2 regions of the Halobacillus sp. AWH4_228 genome follow, and region 1 is predicted to be linked to the other one. Evidence: riboswitches for the same ligand, from Rfam matches in the RefSeq annotation. Region 1 holds a riboswitch; the other holds the start of a gene.
The links. A riboswitch is a leader RNA that binds a small molecule or an ion and turns the genes downstream of it on or off. The one in region 1 is predicted to bind cobalamin.
Positions count from the first base shown of each region.

Region 1 (10,561 bases):
TCCACTATTCAGGTTGACGAGTCGGTGGAAATTCCCTCGACGATGAATCTTCAAACGATTCCAGAACAAACCTATCTGCACGTGCAGCATTTGAAAGGAAAAAGTGTTGCAGATACCTATACAGCTGTCTATCAATGGTTTAAGAATATGGGGAGACAACCTCATCGTGAACCTGGTGTGGAGTATGATGATCTGCAAATCAAGTTCGAGAAGTACCCGGTGCCAAGGGAAATGGATCATCATGATTTTGATATATACATCCCACTTCTGCAGCGAGATTATTGATACGGATGGAAAAGAAGAAGACCGTCCCGGCTTTAGAAACATCATGTAGAGGTGGCTTTATGTCATCTTGATTGCAAAGGCCCGCATATGGGAAGAAGCCTGTCGGTAGCACGGCCTCCGTTAACTTTTTCCGGTAGAGATTCCTGACCAAGCAGATCTTCGAATGATCGTGCTTCTGCAGGCATACTTAACGGGCTTTTCATAAGATCGGGAATCCATTGTACAAAAAAAGCTGCCGGAAACGTTACCGACAGCCTGACCGGCCGTAGAAGCGGCCGGTTTTCTTTTTAATAAACTTTGTCTCCATTGAAGATGGAGTTTTTTACAATGACATAGTCCACGTGTCGAATGCCATCAAGGTCGGTACCGCCTGCATAACTGATGGCGGACTGAAGATCCTGTTCCATCTCTGTAAGGGTATCTTTCAAATGTCCTTTGTATTCTACGAACATCTTCTTGCCCTCGACGTTTTTCTTTTCCCCTTTTTGATATTCAGAAGCAGAGCCAAAATATTCTTTGTAGAGTTTCCCATCTTTTTCAACGGTTTCTCCCGGGGATTCTTCGTGACCGGCAAAGAGGGAGCCGATCATTACCATGGAGGCGCCAAAACGGATGGATTTTGCGATATCTCCATGGGTGCGGATTCCGCCGTCGGCAATAACAGGTTTACTGGCTGCCTTTGCACACCAGCGTAAAGCTGCCAGCTGCCACCCACCCGTACCGAAACCGGTTTTGACTTTGGTAATACATACTTTTCCTGGTCCGATTCCTACTTTAGTGGCATCGGCTCCGGCATTTTCAAGTTCCCTGACGGCTTCTGGAGTACCGACATTTCCAGCAATGACGAACGTGGAAGGAAGGTGGGCTTTGATGTGCTGAATCATGTGAATGACAGCGCTGGAATGTCCGTGGGCGATGTCGATCGTAATATAATCCGGAGTCAGATGGCGCGCAGCCAATGATTCGATAAATTCATATTCGTCTTCCTTCACACCAACACTAATGGAAGAAATTAAACCTCTTTCCTTCATGGTTTCAATAAAACGGGTGCGTGTTTCAGGCTGGAAGCGGTGCATGATATAGAAATATCCATGTTCAGCAAGCTTTGTTGCTGTTTCATCATCAATAATGGTCTGCATGTTGGCGGGAACCACAGGCAGCTTGAACGTATGATCTCCAAATTGAACAGAGGTGTTGCATTCAGAACGACTATTTACGACACATTTTGCGGGAATTAATTGAACATCTTCATAATCAAATACATTTTCCATCAAAATCACTCCTGAAACACGAATATTTTAGTAATAATTAAAATTATTGTTCGTACAATAGTAATTTACATCATTGTGAGCTTTCTGTCAAAGAAAGATTGATATCTTTTCTTTATAAGGAAGTCTTTGTAAAAGCAGGTGTAAATGATCGTAAAGAAAAGCAAAACCCTTGCAAAAGTGGATCATTTTATAGAACATAGGGAAGGATTGTACTTTGACAGAGAAGATGGAGGTTCAAAATGGAGACGACGCAGAATAGAAAAATTATATTGGCCACGTTTATGATCGGGGCGTTTTTTGCCATTCTCAACGAGACGCTTTTGAACATAGCTTTAACAGAACTTATGGATGTTTTCGGCTTAAGTGCTCCGACGGTCCAGTGGATGGCCACGGGCTTCATGTTGGTGATGGGGGTCTTGATGCCGATATCCGCCCTCTTAATTCAATGGTTTACGACGAGACAGATGTTTATCGGAGTTATGACGATCTTCTTAATAGGAACGACAATTGCAGCGTCCGCATTGAACTTTCCGATGCTTTTAACCGGGCGTATGATTCAGGCGGTGGGAACGGGATTGTTAATTCCTGTCATTATGAATGCCCTTCTTTTGCTGTATGAGCCTGCGGTCAGAGGAAGGATTATGGGAACATTCGGACTCGTCATCATGTTCGCTCCAGCGATCGGCCCGACATTATCCGGGGTCATTGTTGATTTCCTGGGGTGGCGCTGGTTGTTTATTACCGTCATTCCATTTGCTTTGTTTTCCATCATTTTCGCATGGAAATTCCTTGAGAATGTCGGTGAGATCACACGACCGAAGGCGGATGCAATTTCGATTGTCCTTTCTTCTATAGGAATCGGCGGAATCGTCTATGGCTTCAGCAGTGCAGGGGAAACGGAAGCAGGATTCGCCTCACCCTCGATCATTGTGATCCTGGCTGCTGCAGTTATCAGCATGGTCTGGTTTGTTTTCCGCCAGCTCCGTTTGGATGAGCCGCTTCTTGATGTACGGGTTTTTCAATACCCGAGCTATGCCAGAGGCATCTCTATTTTTGTTATTGTCATTATGGCGATGTTCGCTTCCGAAATCGTCATGCCGATGTATCTCCAGGGTCCCCTTGGATATTCCGCCAAAATCGCCGGACTGCTTTTACTTCCCGGCGCCCTGCTTAATGGGTTGATGTCACCGGTCATGGGGACGTTATTTGACAAAGTCGGCCCACGGAAGCTGATTATTCCCGGGACGATTATCCTGACAGGGGTGATGTTCTTCTTCAGCCAAATCACACCCTCCATCCCGACGTGGAGTTTTGTTCTTGCTTATATCCTGCTGATGTTGTCGATTTCAGCCATTATGATGCCATCCCAGACCAATGCGCTGAATGAGCTGCCGAAGCACTTGTATCCTCATGGAACAGCGATAGCCAATACGCTGCAGCCGATCGGAGGGGCGCTTGGAGTATCCATTTTTGTCAGCATTATGAGCCAGGGGCAGAGAAATTATCTCGATGGAGAACAGGCACAGGAGGGAAGTGCCCTAATGACCGAAGCCATGACAGCCGGCGTTCATCAAGCTTACTGGTTTGCGCTTGCCCTGGGAGTTATCACTGTGGTCATTGCCTTGACGATTAAGCGGGCGGTTTCTCCCGATTACGACAAAGAAACTGAACAGAAACAAGCATAAAAAAAGCCCATCCGGATTCCGGATGGGCTTTTTTTATAGGTTCATCATACGCTTGATGAACGACTCCAGAGGTTTCCTGGACTTTATATTTTCGTTGCATTTCCTGCTGTCATAGCAGATATAATTCCCACGGGTTACGCTTTCTTCAGCATCTTTTCCTTTGCTGGTGACCGTAAACAGGCCGACACGCTCCTGTTCATGGCAGAGCGTGCATATGTTCTTCTGCCTGGATGGCAGGTAGTGTCCGTAAAGACCGGTATACCGGTCGTCGACTTTCGTGATGATATATTTACGATTGGCTGCAGGGTCATTCCACCCCATATAGGACATTTCAGCCCAGTCCATTTCATCGAATTCCGGAACCTGAAGTTTTTTTACTTTAGGAAACAGGAGGCTGATTTCTGCGTCGGTCAGCTTCGGGAAAGGAATCACATAATGCTTCAGTCTGGAAAAATAAAAAATGGCATCTGTTTCTTCCTGCACCTCTTCAATCTGACGGATCAATTCGTGCTGTCCTTCCGTTAACGCTTCAAAAACATCGAGGGCTTTTTCGGAAGAAAGAGAGGTAAGTGCCTGAGTGACCGATGAATCATTGGTCGTCCGGTGGCCGTTCAGCAGATTCTGGGTTTCATTCTTTATATAATGGTATTGATCGGAGCGGATAAATGCATCCATGTTTATACCTCCGTTTCTAGTAGGTGTGGTCTTATTATTTCAGAGCCGTTTCATTTCATCAACTTAAAGGCTTATTATTCACACAGGAACCCTCCAAATATAAAATTCGGTGGCTTTTTCATAATCCCTGATGAAATATGGAACGCTAGGGTTAAGGAAAAAAGTAAGGAGGGTGCCTGATGAATACGGTTATGTATCTTGGAAGCGGAATCGTTTTATTTTTTGTATTATATATACTGGCCCGGACACTTGGAAAGAAATTGACATCCCAGATGACGCTTTTCGATTTTATTGCAGGTATAACCCTGGGAAGTATGACAGCGACGACGTTTCTGTCCCCAAGTGTGTCCCTTCCGCGTGGCATCCTTGCCCTCGCTTTATTTTCCGGACTGGTTTTTCTTATCGACCATTTGACGTTGAAAAGTCTTTGGATCCGCCGGATTTTCAATAGTGAAGCAGCCATACTCATGAAAGATGGACAGATTCAGATGGAAGAAATGAAAAAAGTACGTTTTACAGTGGATGAACTTATTGCCGAGTTAAGAAAAAAAGGTGTCTTCAGTTTCAGCCACGTGGAAGCAGCTGTACTCGAAACCGACGGGACTGTCAGTGTATTAAGGAAAGCGGAGGCTTCTCCGGTCACTCCTGCCCATATGAACCTTTTAACTCAAACCACCTCTTCTCCCTACCTGGTGATCATAGATGGAGAAGTTGTCAAGAAACAACTCCAGCAGAGCGGTTTCAGCGAACAATGGCTTCAGGAGCAGGTGAAAACGGAGGGGTTTGTTTCTTTTAAGGAAATTTCTGCATGCCAAATCCATCAGGATGGATCTCTGTACCTTTCGGGAAAGTAACCGGCGTTCCTAACGACTATAGACTCAATCCTTCGACAACATCTGGAATAAAAATGCAGAAAATGAGGATTTTATGTTTAAAAGTGAGAGGGGTGGGTTATTAACCTGTAGGTGGAAAATAGTGGGTTGGGTCAGCTTTTGGATCATACATACATAGGAAACTCACCGTAGAAGCCAATATGAAACGGGAGTGTTTGGATGAAGAAAAAGTTTTTGAGTACGATGATGGCTGGTGCTGTTCTGTTTGCGTTACCTCTTCAAGCCGCTGCGGCTGATAGGAGTGCGGAAGACATCTTGAAAAAATCGAACGAAGCGATGATGGGTCTGGACAGCTATACGATCCATACGTCTTCTGAACAGACAGTACCGGGGATGGAAGGCGGAGAAAACTCCGAAGTGACATCTGAATCAAAGGCGGATGTCATGCTTGATCCTCTTACAATGCATATGATGACGACCATTGCCGGTCAGGAAACGGAATCATATTTGACGGAGGATGGGTATCACGTTCAGGTGCCTGAGGAAGGCTGGGTGAAAATGTCCGGAGATCTTGGAAATCTTCAAAAATCCATGATGGCAGAAGGGCAGATGTCCCAAGCGATGCCGCTTGCCTCAGACATGACCGTCAGTGAGGAAGATGACGCTTATGTACTGACCTATGAAGGTGACGGCGAAAAACTATTGAAAATGTCCACGCAAATGCTTCAATCTTCCGGCAGTCAGCAGGATTCGGAGCAGTCTGCTGAAATGCAGAAGATGATGGAGCAGTTGATGGAGAAAGTTGAAATTGAAGATTTCTCTTATCAAGTAACCATTGATAAAGAAAACCATTATATGACAGGTATGATGATGGACATGAAAATGATGTTTGAGGACAGCGGTGAATCTGTAACTATCAGTCAGACTTCTGATGTCACTCTTTCCAACTTCAATGGGGTAGGCTCTATTGAAATTCCTCAGGAAGTCCTGGATGCCCAGACACTCGAAGAGGCTGCCGGCGGTGAGCTTCCAGACACGTCTTCCAATGAACCGGTTTACGCATTAGCAGGTGCACTTGCTGCCGCTGCTGCCGGAGTCGTCCTTTTGTACAGAAGAAAAGAGACAGCATAAGAAGGAGATAGAGAAGCCGCACAGCGGCTTCTCCCTTTCTTTATTAATGAAAAAGGAGGTTTTTTCGTGAATAAATTTCTTATTGGGATCATAACCATCGGGCTTTCCATCTCTCTGTTTTATGGACTTCAATGGTGGAATGCTGCCGGTGCAGTAGAGAAGGTCTCCCAAGAAGAAATCAGTACATGGGAGGAAGCTTCCACGGAAATAAATGAAATGGCGGTCTTGGATGGCCCTGATCGTAAAACGGCAGGGAAAGAGAAGGTGTACAGTGAGCAAGTATCTACATATGAAAAAGGAGAAGAGATGGGAAGGCTGATCATCCCGATGCTTAACAAAGGATACACCACTTACTGGGGCGCGGATGAGGATTCACTGAAACGGGGCGTCGGCATGTATGTGAGTGAGTGGACCACCACTCCTGATGAAAAAGGGCATACCGTGTTAAGCGGGCACCGGGAGACGGTTTTTACGAACCTGGGCGATATCAAACAAGGAGATTCCCTTTTTTATGAGTATGAACAAAAGCGTTATGAATACAAAGTAGAGAAGACCTGGGTTACTGATGCAGACGACCGCTCTGTCATTGTGGATAAGAAGGAGCCGACATTGACACTGACTACCTGTTACCCGTTTAATTTTGTTGGAGACGCGCCTGAAAGGTATATCATTCAAGCTTCTTTGGTCCACGTTAGTGAAATGGACGGATTATGACAAGAGGATGGACAGCTTTGACAGGCAGGTTGGATTAAATAAAGTCCGGCGGAAAAAAAGAAAATGGGAGCAATTTAGTCAAATTTCGTTTACAATAGAAATGAACTACATATTGGAAAAGCAGGCGCAATTGAACGACTCAATTGCTTAATAGGGAAGCTGGTGAAATTCCAGCACGGTCCCGCCACTGTAACAGAGAGAGACCCGCAGATGATCCACTGTACGCAAAAACGTATGGGAAGGAGCGGGGCTTGTTGACCTGAAGTCAGGAGACCTGCCTGCTTTAAACACCAAAAAAACCTACGCGGATAGGAGGGTGTGTCGAAAGATTAGAAGGGACCCGTCTGCGGTGTTTTCTAATGGTGCACATCTTTTCCGGGGATGTGTTTTTTTGTGTTCCAAGGAATAAGGGGAGGAATAAAGATGGAACATTTATGGAGAAAACTGCTGGCTGTGATATTTGTCATCGGTCTACTGGCGGGATGTGCTTCAGGTGGGAATGAGGATGCAGAGTCTTCCGAGGACCAGTCCGACCAAACGACAGAAGAAAATGAAACGTCCGGGGAAGAGGGTTCTTATCCATTGACCTTAACGGATGCTATGGATAATGAAGTAACCATCGAAGAAGAACCGGATAATATTATCAGTACAATTCCAAGCAATGGGGAAATCCTGTTTGCACTTGGCTTGAACGAGGAAGTGGTCGGGGTTAGTGATTTCGCCAATTACCCGGAAGAAGCTGCCGAAAAAGAGAAAATCGGAGGACAGGATTTGAATGTAGAGAAAATCCTTTCACTTGAGCCGGATGTAGTCCTTGCTCATGCTTCCGGAGCGCATACTTCCCAAGAAGCCCTTCAGCAGATTCGTGATGCAGGGATTTCCGTTTATGTCGTTAAGGATGCTTCTTCGTTCGATACGGTCTATGAAACGATTGCCACGATTGGAGATATTACCGGAACAAGCGAAAAAGCTTCAGAGATCGTCTCTGGTATGCAGGAAGACTTGAAAGCGGTTGAAGAAAAGGCGGCTGCGATTGCTGAGGAAGACAAAAAAGATGTATTTGTGGAAGTGTCACCGGAACCTGAAATCTACACAGGTGGACAAGGCACATTTTTGAATGAAATGCTGGCTGCTATTCAGGCGGAAAACGTTGTCGGGGATCAGGAAGGCTGGTTCAAAATGAACAATGAAGCAATTGTTGAACTGCAGCCGGACGTCATCATTACGACGTATGGCTATTACACAGAAGATCCTCAAGGCAGTGTTTTAAGCCGGGATGGCTGGGACACCGTACCTGCTGTAGAGGAAGAACAAGTCTATGATGTTCATTCCGATCTTGTCACACGTCCGGGTCCACGTTTAGTTGAAGGGGTTCAGGAACTTGCAGAAGCCGTTTATCCAGACGTTTTTAGCGAATAAGACGACACATTATATTGGCAGTGTCTTGTTTTTAGTGTTCAGCATTTTTCTCGGGGCTTCCCTTGGCAGTGTCCCGATTTCCTTCGAAGCTATTGCCCGCATCATCGGCGGGCAGCTGCTTCCATTTTTGCCTGTGTCTGAAGGGACAGATCCTACTCTGCAGGCAATTATTCTGCAGATCCGGCTGCCGAGGGTCGTTCTTGCAGGATTGGTAGGCGGCGCACTGGCTGTATCAGGGGCCGCTTTTCAAGGTCTGCTTAAAAACCCGCTCGCGGATCCCTATACACTCGGCGTGTCTTCAGGGGCGTCGGTGGGAGCGGTTGCGGTTTTGTTCCTGGGCATAAGTCTTCCTTTTGCCGGTTCTTTTACGCTTCCAGTCGTAAGTATTACGGCAGCGATCTGCACGATTTTTATCGTCGTAGGTTTTGCCAGGCTTGTAGACCGATCGATGTCCATGACGACGATCATCTTAACTGGGATTATCTTCAGCTCATTCCTCGGATCATTCATATCCCTTATGATTTCTTTGACAGGAGAGGAGCTGCGGCAGATCATCAACTGGCTGCTTGGTAGTGTCGGTAACCGTGGCTGGGATTATGTCCATTTGATGCTTCCTTTCTTTGTTGGTGGAGTCCTATTGCTCATATTTACAGGACAGGAACTGAATGCGATGACCTTTGGTGAGGAGCGGGCCAGGCAGCTCGGGGTTCATGTGGAGCGTCAAAAATACGTGGTCCTGTCTGCGGCCTCTATCTTGACTGGTGCGGCTGTTGCCGTATCCGGGACCATCGGATTTGTCGGACTGGTTATCCCTCACATATGCAGGAAGTTGTTTGGTAGTGATCACCGGCATCTAATACCACTGTGTGTCTTGAATGGAAGTGCATTTCTAATTCTCGCTGATTTACTGGCCAGAACAATCGTCACCCCATCCGAGCTTCCTATAGGTGTGGTCACCGCTCTGATCGGGGCACCGATGTTTGCTGCCATACTAATCCGAAGAAGAAAAGGAGGTAGAAGTTCATGATTGACGTGCAACATCTCTATGCCGGTTACGACCATGACATTCTTCATGATCTGTCCTTTTCTATACTTAAGGGTGAAATGTTTGGTATCCTCGGTCCGAACGGCAGTGGAAAGACGACGTTACTTAAAGCGATAAACGGGACGCTGCCGGGAGTCAGGGGGGACGTTGCCATTCAGGGCCGTCCGATCAGCCGTATGACAGCGAAAGAAACAGCGAAGGAAATGGCAGTCCTTCCCCAGCATCATGATGTGTCCTTTTCCACAACAGTGGAGCAGACTGTGTTGATAGGCCGCTACCCTTATCAAAAAGGACTTTTCAAACAGTGGACAAGAGAGGATTATCAGATTGCAGAAGAAGTGATGGAACAAACCGGGGTGACACAGTTCAGGCACCAGTCGCTGTTATCCCTTAGTGGAGGGGAGCGTCAGCGTGTTTTCCTGGCCCAGGCGCTGGCTCAAAAACCTCGCATTCTTCTATTGGATGAACCGACGAACCACCTGGATTTCAGTTATCAGAAGCAGATGCTTGACGCATTAAAACAGTGGTCCTTGAAAAACGGACTGACGGTCGTCGCGATCTTTCATGACTTGAATTTGGCAAGCCTGTACTGCGACCGTCTCCTGTTGTTGGATCAAGGAAGGGTGAAGGCGCTGCAAGAACCGGAAGTGGTGCTGAATGAACAGCACCTGTCAGCCGTCTACCGATCGGATATCCATGTCCATGCTCACCCCTCCTTTTCGAAGCCGTTTACAAATGTCGTCCCCTCTTTTAACGAAGATAAACCGAAATCCATCCTGTCACCAGATCAGTTGGACGTTTCAAAGGAGCGGGTCTATTACAAAAGTCGTCAACCTTTGAAGTGTTATTCGTCGGCTGTTCTTCATCCCGGCTTCGGCTGGTTTGAAGAATTTATCAATGTCCAGGTAGACCATTCTTTCCGGTGTGATGATCCAGGGGGCTATTTGAGGACAGAAGCGGAGCGATGGGGCTGTCAGATCCACAGGACCGTGGGCATGATGACAGCGGCGGACGTCGAGGATCTTTCGACCGAGTTTGTTGAAAATGAAGATTTTACGCTGCTCGTCGTCGTCACAGCAGGAACAGGGAACGCTGTGGATGTCGTCCACGGCAGCAGTCATCTACAAGAAACTGTGCCGGGGACGATCAATACCTGGGTGTTCATAGACGGACATTTATCTGAACAGGCCTATGCTCAAAGCCTGATGACCGCAACAGAGGCTAAGGTGAGGGCTCTGATGGATATGGCTGTTAACGATCCTGTAACGGGTACGGCGGCAACAGGCACCTCTACAGATAGTGTTTTAATCGCAGGCACACAGCAGGGAGCGATGCTGGAATATGGAGGAACGATTTCTTCATTAGGCAGAGCGGTCGGTCCAGCTGTATACAAAGCGACGAAGGAAGCGGCTGCCCGATACCTCAATCGAAAAGAAGATGGGTTTTGATTTCCCATCTGCTTGCCCTCACATTAGGATGCCTCCTGGATTTCTTTTTTGGAGA
Region 1 is NZ_JBSWTE010000001.1:1,865,481-1,876,041, forward strand. Features, by position in the region: gene ACXADP_RS09365 (hypothetical protein) at 1-17, shown strand, start outside; gene ACXADP_RS09370 (effector binding domain-containing protein) at 1-285, shown strand, start outside; gene guaC (GMP reductase) at 573-1,556, opposite strand; gene ACXADP_RS09380 (MDR family MFS transporter) at 1,796-3,241, shown strand; gene ACXADP_RS09385 (FusB/FusC family EF-G-binding protein) at 3,275-3,916, opposite strand; gene ACXADP_RS09390 (DUF421 domain-containing protein) at 4,096-4,770, shown strand; gene ACXADP_RS09395 (DUF6612 family protein) at 4,969-5,880, shown strand; gene ACXADP_RS09400 (class D sortase) at 5,947-6,594, shown strand; cobalamin riboswitch at 6,700-6,890, shown strand; gene ACXADP_RS09405 (ABC transporter substrate-binding protein) at 7,018-8,013, shown strand; gene ACXADP_RS09410 (FecCD family ABC transporter permease) at 7,976-9,040, shown strand; gene ACXADP_RS09415 (adenosylcobinamide amidohydrolase) at 9,037-10,506, shown strand; gene cbiB (adenosylcobinamide-phosphate synthase CbiB) at 10,506-10,561, shown strand, end outside.

Region 2 (10,561 bases), 1.9 Mb from region 1:
TGATAGGCAAGCGCTTCATATACCTCCGATGTATATCCGAGAGCCTCATCTGATTCCCAGTCCAGCTGCTTCTTGGCGAGAAGGTGTGCCCAGCCGAAGGTACCGAGACCGACGCCGCGGTAGGAATGGTTTGTTAACTGCGCTTGAAGGACAGGAATCGTATTTTGTTCAATGACATTATCCAGCATACGAACCTGGATGCTTACGAGGCGCTTCATAACGCCCGCAGGAACGGCACGGCCTAAGTTGACACTGGACAGGTTACAGACGACAAAATCCCCCGGGGTTTTTACCGAAATGATTTTTCCGTCCTCGACATACTGTTCCTCCTGCACAGTCGCTTTTTGATTCTGGGCAATTTCTGTACAAAGGTTACTGCAGTAAACCATGCCCTGATGGCTGTTGGGGTTCATACGGTTCACTTCATCCCGATAGAACATGTAAGGGGTCCCGGTTTCCAGCTGACCGATCATGATCCGCTTCATAATTTCAATGGCGGGTACTTTTTCCCTGGACAAATCAGGGTTTTCGATACAGGCCTGGTATTTTTCCCGGAAAGAACCGGCTCCTTTATGTTCATCAAAGTGGTCTTCCAGAGAAAAGCCCATAACCGTACGAACTTCGTGAGGATCGAATAAATACCAGTCCTCCCGGTTTTCCACCGCTTCCATAAATAAGTCGGGGATGGATACCCCTGTAAACAAATCGTGGGTGCGCTGACGTTCATCTCCGTTGTTCAGCCGGCTGTCCAGAAACGGGAAGATATCCTTATGCCATATGTCCAGATACACGGCGACCGCTCCCTGACGCTGGCCGAGCTGATCCACGCTGACCGCGGTGTTGTTCAACTGTTTCATCCATGGAAGGACCCCTGAGGAAACGCCTTTGAATCCACGGATATCGCTGCCGCGGCTGCGGATTTTACCTAAGTATACACCGATGCCCCCGCCATGCTTGCTCAAATTGGCAATGTCTGTGTTGCTGTCATAGATGGACTGGAGGGAATCATCGATGGTATCAATGAAACAGGAGCTTAACTGTCCATATCTCTTTCCGGCGTTGGAAAGGGTCGGGGTAGCAACGGTCATGTACAGGTGACTGAGAGCCCAGTACGCTTCCTTCACAAGAGAGAGACGCTTGTTTTCATCTTCCTGAGCCATTAAAACCATGGCAATAATCATAAAACGCTCTTGAGGGAGCTCGAAAATCTCCCCGGACTTACTTTTTGCCAAATAACGGTCCGACAGCGTTTTCAGACCGATATACGTAAATAAGTGATCCCGTTCCGGCGTGATAACCTGTTCCAGTTCATCCAGTTCTTCTTTTTTGTAATAAGTGAGCAGCTTGTGTGTGTAAATCTGTTTCTCGATCAACGTCTCAATCAAGCCATGAAAATTTTGATAGGCCTTCGTTGTGCTGCGGTTCCCTGCAGAGGCTTCGTACATACGGGTGAGCAGGATCCGGCTGGCCGCATAAGTCCAGTCCGGTGCCGCTTCATCTATTTCGGCGAGGCACTCGAGGATAAGGGCATCTGCCTGTTCATCATAGGGTTTGTCTGCGATCTGTGAAGACTGCTTTTCTAAAAAATCGTCCAGGGGAAGCTGAGGAAAGTCGTCCTTCCATTGTTGAATCTTGTCCGTCCAGCTTGTCGTCGTTAATGTGGCAGCCATAGTGTCACTCCTTTTTTTTCATAAAAAAAACCGCTCTTTGGGGGTGAGCGGATGAAACCATGAAACGAAAAAAAGGAAGAGACAAGGCTCTTTCATTTCATCGCTTCATCTTCTCAATCCCCGAAGAAGTTGAAACTGCGACGAATGAAGACAGGTCTCCTGGCTGACACTCGTTCTTACTCCGGTCCTTCCCGTGCGTGGCACAGTGGTTTTACCGTTTCGCGAGTGCTGACAGTTGCGGGGGCAGCTCCGGTTTTTCACCGGATTCCCTATTAAGCCTTGTGGCATCTTCGATTCGTTCATACTATATATAGTGTTTTTGTTGTTGTTTAATAGCTTATCTAGTGTTTTTATCATAACGTGGGTGGATGAATCATGCAACTCTTTTCTTTTGGATGGTTGGTAGGATTCCCCTTTTTCGATAAGGGAAACCAGTGAGTGGCGCGGTTTTATATACTATAATGAAAGTGGGAGAAAAATTTTTCAGGAGGGTTCAGAATGAGTGAAACATTTAACTGGCATAAGGAAGCAGAACGCCAATGGGACAGCCGTTCAGATATGTGGGAAGAAAAGAGCCGCACCATGTGGGAAGAGGGAAGCAGGAAGAGCATTGTCCCTTTTGTGAAAAAATATCTGCCGGCCGGCACAATTGCGGACCTTGGCTGTGGAGATGGATACGGTTCCTATATGTTATCCAAGGAAGGGTATGATGTGACAGGCGTGGACCTTTCCAAAGATATGGTGAACAAGGCCAATCAACGGGTGGACGATCATGCGCAGCTGAGGTTTGTGCAGGGCGATTTGGCGGATCTGCCTTTTGAAGATGAACAGTTCGATGGCGGAATGGCTGTTAATTCACTGGAATGGACAGAAGTACCTGCAGCGGGGCTGGAGGAAATGAAGCGGGTGCTGAAGCCGGGTGGACGCCTCTGTATAGGGCTTCTTGGCCCGACAGCAATGCCGAGAGTGAACAGCTACCGAAGGCTGTATGGGGAAAAAGTGATCTGCAATACGATGATGCCATGGGAATTACAGCAGCTGGCTGTTGAAAATGGCTGGGAAGTGATCGATGGAGAAGGCGTTTATAAAAGAGGGGTGGAACCTCACCTGCTTGCCGATCTTGATGAGGATTTGAAGCAGGCGCTGACATTTATGTGGCTGTTCATTTTGGAGAAAAAATAAACCGGCACCTATGAACAGGTGCCGGGAGTGTGGACTATAAATGCTCGTCAAAAGAGTTAAGGTTATCTTCGTCCGTTTCATCCCAAAGGAAAACGGCAAGCATCCGGTCCACTTCTGCAAGCTCATGCAGACCGGAATGTGTGGCCAGATTGTTGAAAATCAGCTCCTCTTTGTACTGACCGAAGGGAACAATCTTCTCCAGTCTGCTGACACTGGAAGAGTGGACGAGTCCATCCCAATGGTCTTCTTCCGGTTCCGTTCCGTTGATGACGCCCGCAATGGCAAGCACTTCAATTTCGGGCGGGAAGTTTTCCTTGTTTTCTTCCATTTGTCGGAGAGCTTCTGACCCGGGCTGGAGATCTGTGGTCGCCTCCCCGTAGTTGGACGCAAAGTAGCCTTCCTTTTTAATGCCATTGAACGGACTTGCAATGACGGCCAGTTTTTCGACCTTGGGCGCCGGCAGGTCGGACTCTGACATGAGGTACCCGGCAGAAGCCAGGCCGCCCATCGAATGACCGACTAGATTCACCTGCTGGATCTTATGTTCCGTCCGCAGCTTCTTCATCACCTGCTGAAGCCAGTACGTCTGGTCCTGGATGCTTGCCCGGTTGTTTTCGAAAAGTACCTGGACAAATGGGCGGGGTGTACTGGAGAAGTTTCCTTGAATCGATACCATACCGGATGCAGAAACATAAATGGTCATATGTTTTTTCCCCCATTGAAGGTTTTCCATCCGGTCTATCATCGACTGAAAGCTGCGCGGGCCGCCTTTATATCCATGTACAAACAATGTCGGTGTCAGCTCAGAGCGTTCCACCGGTTCAGAGCTGCTTGATTTTGCGCTTATAAAAAATATGAGAAGACCGATAAAAACCGAGCCTATGAAAATGAGGCTCCATTTTTTTGTAAACAGCTGCCGATTCAACACACTTCCTCCTGTTCCTTCTGTTAGATGATCGTTTCTTTTTATTTTAGCACAGACCCGGGTGGGCGCTGCGCATAGATGTACTATACCCCGGTGGTGTGAACTTCATGTCAATGATTTATCCCGGCACACTTTTTGGTTTACTTCCATTATTTCGGGGAAAACTGACTGTGAAATCAAAGAAATGAAAAGTGGAAAGGAGCATGACATTGAATCAGGAAGAATTGAAGCAGCAGATCCATCAACTGATGGATAATCATAAAGTTGGAACACTGGCTACGGTAAAGGACAGCAAACCGCACACCCGTTACATGACTTTTTTCAACGACGAGAATTTCACGTTTTTCACCCCGACGAGCAAGGAAACACATAAAGCGGAGGAGATCGAGGGAAATCCACACGTTCATATCCTTCTGGGATATGAAGGAGAAGGCTACGGCGATACCTACCTGGAAGTACAAGGGCAGGCGAAAATCCGCAGTGATCAGGAGATTAAAGAGTGGATTTGGAATGATGAGATGACACGATGGTTCGATGGCAAGGATGATCCTGAATTTGTCGTTCTTGAAATCCTCCCGGAAACGATCCGTTACATGAACAAAGGTTCCCATACACCGGAAACCCTGGAATTATAAGAACAACAAACAGCAGGCTGTCGAGCCTGCTGTTTTTAGGTTTCCAGCCCACATGGATCGTCTTCGTATTCAACTTCAATTGTTATGTGCTCCAGCTGGATGGATGTCAGTGTGTTTTTTACCCCTTCCTTAATGGAACAGATCTCCTGTTTCCCCGCATTTCCTGCCACGACTACGTGGGTGGAAAAAGCATGGTTTTCCCCATCAAGAGACCACAGGTGGGTATGATGGCTGGATAACACCCCTGGAAGGTCATCGATTTTTTTGATGATTTGTTTAAGGTCCACATCAGATGGAACAGCTTCCAGAAACAGCTTCATCGTTTGGACAAGATTTTTGACGACATTATACAAAATAAACAGCGTGATTCCAATGGAAGCCACAGGGTCCAGGATCGGTACGTCAAAGAACATCATGATAACACTGGCGATGAGAACAGCGATCCACCCGAGGACATCCTCAAGAAGGTGCCATGTCAGAACTTTCTGGTTCATGGAATCCCCGCCGCGCAGACGGAAAACGGCAGCTCCGTTAATGACGATGCCGAGAATGGCCACGGCCAGCATCCCCCCGGCATGGGGTTCAGGGGGATCGAAAAGCCGGGGAACGGCTTCGACGAATATGAAAATGGATCCTACGATCAGGACGATACTATTGATAAGAGCGGCCAGAAGGGAGAAGCGCCGGTAGCCGAAGGAAAAGCTTTCGGATGTTCTTTTTTTGGAGAACTTCTGTAAAAACCATGCAAGGCCTAGAGATAGCGAGTCTCCGAGGTCATGCAGCGCATCGGATAATATCGCCATACTATTCGTTAACAATCCGCCGATGATTTCAATTATGGTAAAAGCGAAATTCAGAAAGAAAGCGGTTTTGATTTTTCCGGTTATCGAGTCTGCGTGATGATGATGGTGATGACCCATCCTTAAACCTCCCTTTATATGAATATATGTTCATATATTAAAAATAAGCAAAGAAGAAGAGGTTGTCAAACGATTTTCCATCGTTCCCCCTGAGGGGGGGAGACTCCTCTTCTCCTGCCATGCCTTTCAGCCATCGACTGGGTAAAAACGTCGGTAGATATGGTAATAGTCAAGCTTATGCCCTGTCGTCATGGCTAGCCTCTCCATCTCTTGAAGCAGGAAGGTTTTGTCGAGTTCATAAATGACTTTCTCTTCAATGTGATCAATTGTATTGCAGGCAAATTCCCAAAGCATTTCGTGTTTGGATTCATCAATGGATTCAGCAATAGATGCGATTGAACCGACAAGGTCGGTAATAATCAGATGGTTGTCCCGGGCATAATGCCGGATATAGCCGAAACCCCGGTAGATGTAGTACTCAAAGGATTCGGAAAGCAGGATGACACGAACCTGCCCGTCCTTATCCATCAAGTAAGGGGTGAAGGTAATATAATCTTCGACGGTGAGCATCAGTTCTGACATGCGGTAAATGGTATTGGAAGCCGTTTTGGGATCATCATTGCTGATGGATTTGATCGCAATTTCGGCAAGCTTATGCATCCCCATCTGCAGGTCCTGCAGCTCCGTCTCCTTATAGCCGATGCTGATCATCCGGATGTATTTCTCCTTTTCGATATGATCAGCTCCAGGCCCCCAGTAGCTGATCAGTTCATTTCCCCGCAGGATATAATCACCGACCTGTGCTTTGAATTGAACGATAATGTTATCTTTCCGAGCTTCTTCGATCATCGTCTGGTAATCGACAAGCTGGACATATCCGGATTGAACAGCACTGATAGGGAACGTCTTTTCCTGATAATCCTCCAGCAGATTGTCCGGGTTTTCACAGCGGTGAGCTTCAAGGTCTTTTCGGAGTGTCTGATTGATGATTTTCTCCGATGACTGCTTCATGGAGTCCGTGATGTTATGTACCTGCATCCATGTTGTCGCATGGTTGATGAAGTAAATAAACGTCACAGATGAAGTAAAGGCCATTAGAATCGTAATGGTCGGGACGGCCACAAAATACTCATATTCGGTATTCCCGATGAAAAGAAATACAAGAAGCACGTAAACAAAGTTCCCATTAAAAATACCCAGAGCGTGCTGGGTCCGTTTATCAGAAACAAAGTTAATAAGCATCCTTGGAGAGAATTGTCCGCTGAAAGTTGTAAGCACAACAAGCAGGGAGTTCAATGTAAAGGCACTCAATGTAAGAATTCCGCCGATCAGCGTACTGACGAGCATTCGTGTGATATCGGCATTAATCCGGAAGAACTCATGTGTATATTGTTCCAGCTGAAAAGACAAGTCCAGATACAGGGTGGCTATGACGAAAAGAATCGAAGCGGCAATATAAATGAGCGGCATATACCAAATGGTCATTTGGATTTCATGTTTCCGCTGACGCTTCGACATCTCAAAATATTTACGTAAAGATATCGGGAGTATCTTCAAAAGCATGGGTGTTCCCTCCTTTTTTTTGGGTGGAATCGTTATGAAAGAGACCACTTTATAATTCCCTTTCCTTCTTTTGTTAAAACCGTCATAATTGTAGGAAAATAGAGGGAGAGTGATCAGGAATGGACTTGAACTGGATGGAAAAAACGTATGAGCAGCTGACAAAGGAGGAACTGTACAGCATCTTGAAATTACGCGTCGAGGTATTCGTCGTAGAGCAGGAATGTCCGTATCCGGAAATTGACGGACGTGACCCCGAATGCCTGCACATCTGGATGGAGGGTGAAGGAAGAGTGGCTGCTTACTGCCGGATCGTCCCCCCGGTTGAGGATAATAACTCCTACAGCATCGGCCGTGTCATTGTACATAAGGATTATCGTGGAAAAGGAACGGCACGGAAGTTGATGGATAAGGCCATTCAAGCTGTCGAAACGAATTACCATACCGATCACATTTGGCTTTCAGGACAGGAACATTTAAGAGGGTTTTACGCTTCTTTCGGATTTGAGGAAATGACCGGCGTCTATCTTGAAGACGGCATTCCCCACGTGGATATGAAGAAGAATTTGTAAAGTGTCCAAATGTTTGAAAGGCATCCAGGCGGGAATGATAGCCCTGTATAGTTCCTGAATGGAGGTAATTGAGAAATGAGTCCACAAACATTTACGAAACAATATATCAATGGCCAATGGAAAAATGGCTCCAGTGAGAAATTTGTAGAGAATGTCAATCCATATACAGAGCAGTCCATCGCATCGATCCCGTCCGCCAACCAAGACGATTTGAATGAGGCATATGACGCGGCTGTCCAGGCGCAGGAAGGCTGGATGACAACGCTGCCTGCCGAGAAGCAGACGTATTTTGATCAGCTGCTTCACGTCGTGCAGGAGCGGAAAGAAGAAATCGTCGACTGGCTTGTGAAGGAATCCGGAAGTACGATCGTCAAAGCTGAAGTAGAATATCAGGCGGCTGTGTCCATCATCCGTGAATCCGCCAGTTTCCCGACGAGAATGTCCGGCTCAATTCTTCCGTCCAACACGCCGGGTAAGGAAAACCGGGTCTACCGTTCTCCTAAAGGGGTAATCGGCATTATCGGCCCATGGAACTTCCCATTCCACCTTGCTTTGAGATCCATTGCGCCAGCTGTTGCGACAGGAAATACGGTCGTCGTTAAACCAGCTTCTGATGCACCGGTAACGTCCGGCCTGCTCATTGCTGATTTATTTGAAGAAGCCGGCTTTCCGGAAGGTGTGATTAACGTTGTTGTCGGCCGTGGATCTGAAATCGGCGACGCTTTTGTTACTCACCCAGCCGCTAAGCTGATTTCCTTTACCGGTTCAACAGAAGTGGGCAGCCATATTGGAGAGCTGGCCGGTAAACACATTAAAGACACAGCGCTTGAACTTGGCGGGAACAACGCCATGATCGTCCTTGATGATGCAGATGTGGAGAAAGCCGTGCAGGCCGCTGCTTTCGGTAAATTCCTGCACCAGGGCCAGATCTGCATGTCTCTGAACAGAATCATCGTTCATGAAAGTGTTCATGATGCGTTCGTCGAGCAGTTCAAACAAAAAGTGGAAAGCCTGAAAGTCGGTGACCCTTCTGAAAAAGATACGGCGGTCGGACCATTGATCAACCGCGATGCTGTCGAGCGTATACAGGAAGATCTGCAAAAGACCCTTGATCAAGGGGCGGAAGTACTTACAGGTGGAGAAGCAGACGGAAATGTTCTGCAGCCGACGGTGCTGACCGGTGTCACCAACGATATGCCGATTGCCAATAATGAAGTGTTCGGCCCTGTAGCTTCTGTCATCAAAGTGTCTTCGGAGGAAGAAGCGATTACAGTCGCGAATGGTTCTCCTTACGGTTTAAGTGGGTCTGTTTTCACCCGTGACGTCCACCGCGGCGTTGAAGTAGCGAAGCGTGTGGAAACGGGTATGATTCACATCAATGACCAGTCTGTGAACGATGAAGCGCATGTCGCTTTCGGAGGAGAAAAAGAGTCAGGCCTTGGTCGTTTCGGTGGCGAGTGGGCCCTCGACAAATTTACAACCGTAAAATGGATCGGAGTCATGAATGGCTACCGTGAATATCCATTTTAATCAAATGAAAAGCCCGGACCTTTTTAACAAGGTCCGGGCTTTTTTTGGAATGATATCGTTGTGGGTTCTCCAGAACTCTTCTGCCGTCAGGAAGGCTGCAAAAGGATAAATAGTAGTGGAAAGGGAGGAGTGATGTTACAAATACTTCTCTATTTCCCATTTAGGGCCATGGGCAATTAACACGTTGAGTTTATCGGCATATTCTTTTGCATCTTCTTTGCGAGTAAATATCCGCTCTCTCCGGTCGATGGGATCCCTGAGGATTTCAATTACACTGCTGTCTTTTCGTATGAGCGCGTACATTCAAACCCCTCCTATAAGATATGTGTAATCTTTGTATAATATATATTTAAATCGATTTACAGTGAAAGTGCAACTTTTATTTTACGATAAAATCGAAATGATTAAGAAGAATTTCAACAAAAAACGCCTGTTCCTTGTAGAACAGGCGTTTTTGAGATTTTATTTTTCCGCGAATTTTTTGAAGCGTACAACAGCTTCCTTCAGTGTTTCTTCTGAATTATTCAAGCCGATACGCACATATCCTTCTCCACTCGCTCCAAACCCGATGCCGGGGGCCACAAACAATCCGGTTTCCTCAAGCAGGGCATCCGCAAAGGACTGGGAGGTATAGCCTTCCGGCACGCTCAGCCAGGCGAAAAATGAACCTTTGCACGGCTCTACATGGTATCCAGCCTCTTCCAGGCCGGATAAAAGGAGATCGCGGCGCTGCTCATACGTAGCTGCCAGTTCCTCTACACCAGTCTGGGAACTTAGGAGGGCTGTAGCAGACGCTTTCTGGAGGCCGCCGAAAATACTGCAGAAATAGTGGTCCTGGATGGTTTCGATGGCTTTAATAACGCTGGGGTTCCCAACGGCGAAGGCCACGCGCCAACCGGCCATGTTAAAGGTTTTGGACATCGTGTAAACTTCTACACCCACATTTTTGGCACCTTCCACCTGCATGAAACTAAGCGGTTTGACGCCGTCAAAACCGATGGCTCCATAGGCGAAATCATGAATCACGCAGACATCATGATTTTCGGCTTCTTTGATCGTTTCTTCGTAAAAAGCCTTGTCCGCTGTTGCCCCGGTCGGATTGTTCGGATAATTGAGGAACATAAGCCTGGCTTTTTCCCAGCTTTCGGCATCAATGGCTTCATAGTCCGGGAGGAAGTGGTTTTCAGCCAGCAGCGGCATCGGCTTCATTTCCGCTCCGACCATTTCGATTCCTGACCAATAATCCGGGTACCCGGGATCAGGCACGAGCGCGACATCTCCAGGATCAAGGAAGCACTGGCTTAACTCCACCAGGCCGGTTTTACTGCCGGGCATGATGGCGATCTCTGTTTCAGGGTCCAGGTCTACATCATACTCGCGCTTGTAAAACTCAGCGATCGCTTCCTTAAAGAACGGATATCCGTGGAAAGGAGGGTACTGATGAAATTCAGGGTTGTCGGCAGCTTCCTTCAAGGATTCAACAATGTGATCAGGAGTCGGCTGATCCGGGTTCCCCTGACCGAGGTTAATAGTGTCCCAGCCTTTATTTTCATAGGCATTTAATTTATCAATCAGCGTTGCGAAAAATTGATCCGGCAGACGCTGGATGGCTTTGGATGTTTGGAAT
Region 2 is NZ_JBSWTE010000001.1:3,772,427-3,782,987, reverse strand. Features, by position in the region: gene ACXADP_RS19495 (ribonucleoside-diphosphate reductase subunit alpha) at 1-1,670, opposite strand, end outside; cobalamin riboswitch at 1,804-1,977, opposite strand; gene ACXADP_RS19490 (class I SAM-dependent methyltransferase) at 2,169-2,852, shown strand; gene ACXADP_RS19485 (alpha/beta hydrolase) at 2,887-3,777, opposite strand; gene ACXADP_RS19480 (pyridoxamine 5'-phosphate oxidase family protein) at 3,987-4,412, shown strand; gene ACXADP_RS19475 (cation diffusion facilitator family transporter) at 4,448-5,332, opposite strand; gene ACXADP_RS19470 (DUF2254 domain-containing protein) at 5,459-6,835, opposite strand; gene ACXADP_RS19465 (GNAT family N-acetyltransferase) at 6,955-7,404, shown strand; gene ACXADP_RS19460 (aldehyde dehydrogenase family protein) at 7,480-8,934, shown strand; gene ACXADP_RS19455 (hypothetical protein) at 9,070-9,237, opposite strand; gene ACXADP_RS19450 (aminotransferase class I/II-fold pyridoxal phosphate-dependent enzyme) at 9,397-10,561, opposite strand, start outside.
Region 2: linked by a shared signal. The riboswitch ahead of ACXADP_RS19495 (ribonucleoside-diphosphate reductase subunit alpha) and the one ahead of ACXADP_RS09405 (ABC transporter substrate-binding protein) in region 1 are both predicted to bind cobalamin.